2 regions of the Exiguobacterium alkaliphilum genome follow, and region 1 is predicted to be linked to the other one. Evidence: riboswitches for the same ligand, from Rfam matches in the RefSeq annotation. Region 1 holds a riboswitch; the other holds the start of a gene.
What was found. A riboswitch is a leader RNA that binds a small molecule or an ion and turns the genes downstream of it on or off. The one in region 1 is predicted to bind S-adenosylmethionine.

Region 1 (2,204 bases):
GTGAGAAGGACGTGAAACGGTTCGATCCGAAGACGTTCAAGAACATCTTGGCCGGGATCGCCTGGGGGATCGGGAACTTCGGTCTCTTCGTCTCGAGTGGAGAGGTCGGGGTCGCCACGTCGTTCGCCTTGTCGCAACTGAACGTCGTCGTCGCGACGCTCGGCGGGATTTATCTATTGAAAGAAGAGAAGACGTCGAAAGAGCGCGTCTTCGTCTTTATGGGCATCGGGCTCATCGTCGTCGCCGGCTTCATGCTCGGGATTGCGAAAAGTTAAAAGACGGGCGATTGCCCGTCTTTTATGATTGCCAAGCCACGTCGATGAACGCGTCTCGTCCAGATTTCTTCCGGTCTGCTTTATAGTGGTCCGGATTTTTTTTGTGGAAATCCTGATGATACTCTTCGGCCGGATAGAACGTGTCGGCCGGTAAAATCTTTGTGACGATCGGATCCTTAAATCGTCCGCTCGCGGCGAGTTCGTCGCGACTCTGCTCTGCTTTCACGCGTTGTTCCTCCGAATGATAGAAAATGGCCGGCGCGTATTGGCTGCCGCGGTCTTGGAACTGGCCGCCGTCATCAGTCGGGTCGGTCTGAATCCAATAGAGTTCGAGCAAACGTTCATAAGCGAACAGCGACGGGTCGAACGTGATCTCGACGACCTCGTAATGCCCGGTCGTGCCGGTCTTCACTTGTTCATACGTCGGATCGTCGACGTGTCCGCCCGTATAGCCGGATACGATTGATTCGATTCCGGGCTGTTCCTCGAACGGGGTGACCATGCACCAAAAACAGCCGCCCGCGAATGTTGCTTTTTCCATAAAAAACTCCCCCTGTACACGTATTGTCCAAATAAAAACGCCCATGTCATCGACATGAGCGTTCTGTCATATCGTCCAAGGCAAACGCCTTGCTGGAAGTAGCACCTTGCCGAAGCAGGTTGCTGTGAAGTCATAGAGCCAGGTCTCTCGTTCACTCAAGATATCGATATGTAGTTGGTGAAAGCATCATACCATCTGTCCGAAAGTGTCGTCAACGATTAGGTTTTCGCCGAAGTTGCAGCAACGTGGCCCCGACAATCAAGACGACGAGGACGATGGAGAGCGGTAGCGTATACGGGGCCTCCCCGGCATAGAGCTGTAAGAAGAACAAGACAAAGACGGACAACAAGACGAGTACGTACGAACGGTTCATAGTAACCTCCCTTTTCTTTCAGTTTACCAAGTTACACATTCGTTGGCGAACGAAAACAGGAAATCAAGTGGAAATAGCGAATACGAACGAGTGAGCAAAGGAGGAATCAACATGACTGAACCAAACCCATTTTTCGAACTCGATATCGAGACCGCCCATCTCGGATATAAGGAAGGAACGTTCACCGCGCGTAACGTGACGGCCTATTATTTGACCCGAATCGCCGCATTGAACGACAAGCTGAGAGCGGTCATTCAAGTGAACCCGGACGCTCTGTTCGAGGCCGAGGCGGCCGACCGGGCGTTCCGACGTGGTGATCGCTTGCCGCTGCTCGGCATTCCGGTACTGATTAAAGACAACGTCGAGACGGCCGGTCAGATGAAGACGACGGCTGGGGCCGTCGCCCTCGCGCATCACTTCGCCGGCCGAGACGCCCACCTCGTTCAAAGTTTACGCGCGAGCGGGGCCATCATCCTCGGGAAAGCGAACTTGTCCGAGTGGGCCAACTTTTTGACCGAGGGGATGCCGAACGGTTGGAGCGGGGTCGGGGGCCAGACGCTCAATCCATATGGGGACAAGCTCGATGTCGGCGGGTCGAGTTCAGGTTCGGCGTCCGCGGTCGCGGCGAACATGACGCTTCTCGCCGTCGGCAGCGAGACGAGCGGCTCGATTATCCATCCGAGCGTCCATAACGGCATCGTCGGCATCAAGCCGACCGTCGGTTTGATTAGCCGGAGCGGCATCATTCCGATCTCTCGGTCGCAGGACACGGCCGGCCCGATGGCACGAACGCTCCGGGATGCGGTGCTTGCCCTTGAGGCGATGGTCGGGGAAGACCCGGCTGACCCGGCGACGACGCACCTTCCGGCCGGTCCGCCGTATCGGACGTGTCTCGATGAACGCCAAGCGGTCGGGATGCGCGTCGGGATCGTCAAGATTGATCTGTCGGAAGAAGAACAGGCGCTCTATGATGAGGCGATCGCCTTGCTGAAACAGAGCGGCATCGAGGTCGTCA
Region 2 (2,204 bases), 380 kb from region 1:
GTTTGGCGAATGAGACGAGAATGAACGTCTCGGAGTTCGTGCCGTCGACAGCCGGATCTGCCTTATAGCTCGGTGCATAGATGACCGTGAACGGGTCGAACGCACCTTTTGTCGGCCATTCACGAAGGAACAGTTGCTTCGCGAACAAGCTGTGCCATGCATATTCTGTGATGGCGCGAACCGGAAGCGTGTAATGCTCATCCGCACCTGCTGACGCTTCAAGATAGTAGAGCTTTTGTTTTTGCTCAAGATGGGTGAGCACCTTATCGAGCAACGCTGTGAACTTCTCTTCGGCGATCGGTTGGTTGACCGGTCCCCAGTCGACTAAGTGATTGCTGACTTCATCTTGCACGACGAATTTGTCTTTTGGTGACCGGCCTGTGAATTTGCCTGTACTGACAGATAAAGCCCCGTCTTTCGTCAGCACACCTTCCCCGTTTTGAATGGCTTCTTCCACCAATTCTGGAACCGTCAAGTTCCGTTTCACGTCGGCACCGTTAATTAATTCTTCGATTTTCAGGAGCGTTGTCGCCATCCCGAATCCCACCTTTCCCCTAAATAGATGTGGATGAAATCCGCATACTTCCGCAGTTAATTAGTATGACGTTTTTATTATATGTGACACACTAATTAAAAACAAGCGTTTCTTCACTTTAACAAGTAAGCGCTTTCTTACATTGTCATTCTAACATATTCTGTACCAGGTCATAGAACAAAATCGGAAACCGTCATAAAAATGTTTGTTATTTCACAAACATAACTATTTGCCCGTTCGTGAAAAGTTTTACGAATTCGGTCGATACGCTTGACAGAACGGTACGTCATTTATATGATGGTGTTCGTAACGGATACTCTTATTCTGAGCGGTGGAGGGAACAAGGCCCTACGAAGCCCAGCAACCGTCCGACGGAAATGTAGTCGGAAAAGGTGCTATCCTGAAGCGAAGCGTAAGCTTCGAACGATAAGAGGGTAAGGAAGAACGATTCAACCTTTCCCATTGAACGTGGCGAAAGGTTTTTTTCATTACCGTCCCAAAGCAACGCGTAAGGGGAACGAGTACCGTCCACACATCACCCTTATTATAGGAGGTTTTTTGAAATGTCAAACTTGAACCGTCGACTTTTCACTTCGGAGTCCGTCACTGAAGGACACCCGGATAAAATTTGTGACCAAATCTCAGACTCGATTTTGGACGCGATTTTAGCAGAAGATCCAAACGCCCGCGTTGCGGCTGAGACGTCTGTCACGACAGGTCTCGTGCTCGTAGCTGGTGAAATCACGACATCGACATACGTCGATATCCCGAAAGTCGTCCGTGAAACGGTCCGTGAGATCGGTTATACACGCGCGAAATACGGCTTTGATGCCGAGACATGTGCTGTCTTGACGTCAATCGACGAGCAGTCAGTCGATATCGCCCAAGGTGTTGACCAAGCGCTCGAAGCACGTGAAGGTCAAATGACTGAAGAAGAACTCGATGCAATCGGTGCAGGGGACCAAGGTCTCATGTTCGGTTATGCAACGAAAGAAACGCCTGAACTCATGCCGCTTCCAATCTCGCTCGCACACAAATTGTCACGTCGTTTGGCGGAAGTCCGCAAAAACGGCACGCTCCCTTACCTCCGTCCGGATGGTAAGACGCAGGTGACAGTCGAGTACGATGAAGCGAACAACCCGGTTCGCATCGACACAATCGTCATCTCGACGCAACACGCCGAGGAGATCACGCTCGAGCAAATTCAAGCCGACCTTAAGAAACACGTCATCGATGCGGTCATCCCGACTGAACTAATCGATGCGGAGACGAAATACTTCATCAACCCGACTGGCCGTTTCGTCATCGGCGGACCACAAGGGGACGCAGGTCTCACAGGACGTAAGATTATCGTCGACACGTACGGTGGATACGCACGTCACGGTGGCGGCGCGTTTTCTGGTAAAGATCCTACGAAAGTTGACCGTTCTGCAGCATACGCGGCTCGTTACGTGGCGAAGAACATCGTCGCAGCTGGCCTCGCGGACAAAGCAGAAGTTCAACTTGCATACGCAATCGGTGTCGCACACCCGGTATCGATCGCGGTCGATACGTTCGGCACTGGTAAATTGAGCGAGACCGAGCTTGTAGAACTCATCCGTGAGAACTTCGACCTCCGTCCGGCCGGCATCATCAAGATGCTCGACCTTCGCCGCCCGATCTACAAGCA

Region 2: linked by a shared signal. The riboswitch ahead of metK (methionine adenosyltransferase) and the one ahead of msrA (peptide-methionine (S)-S-oxide reductase MsrA) in region 1 are both predicted to bind S-adenosylmethionine.

Annotation. Positions count from the first base shown of each region.
Region 1 is NZ_CP073101.1:1,680,005-1,682,208, forward strand. It holds gene KB235_RS08660 (GRP family sugar transporter) at 1-275, shown strand, start outside; gene msrA (peptide-methionine (S)-S-oxide reductase MsrA) at 298-816, opposite strand; SAM riboswitch class I at 883-983, opposite strand; gene KB235_RS08670 (hypothetical protein) at 1,028-1,189, opposite strand; gene KB235_RS08675 (amidase family protein) at 1,301-2,204, shown strand, end outside.
Region 2 is NZ_CP073101.1:1,299,678-1,301,881, forward strand. It holds gene pckA (phosphoenolpyruvate carboxykinase (ATP)) at 1-535, opposite strand, end outside; SAM riboswitch class I at 852-968, shown strand; gene metK (methionine adenosyltransferase) at 1,099-2,204, shown strand, end outside.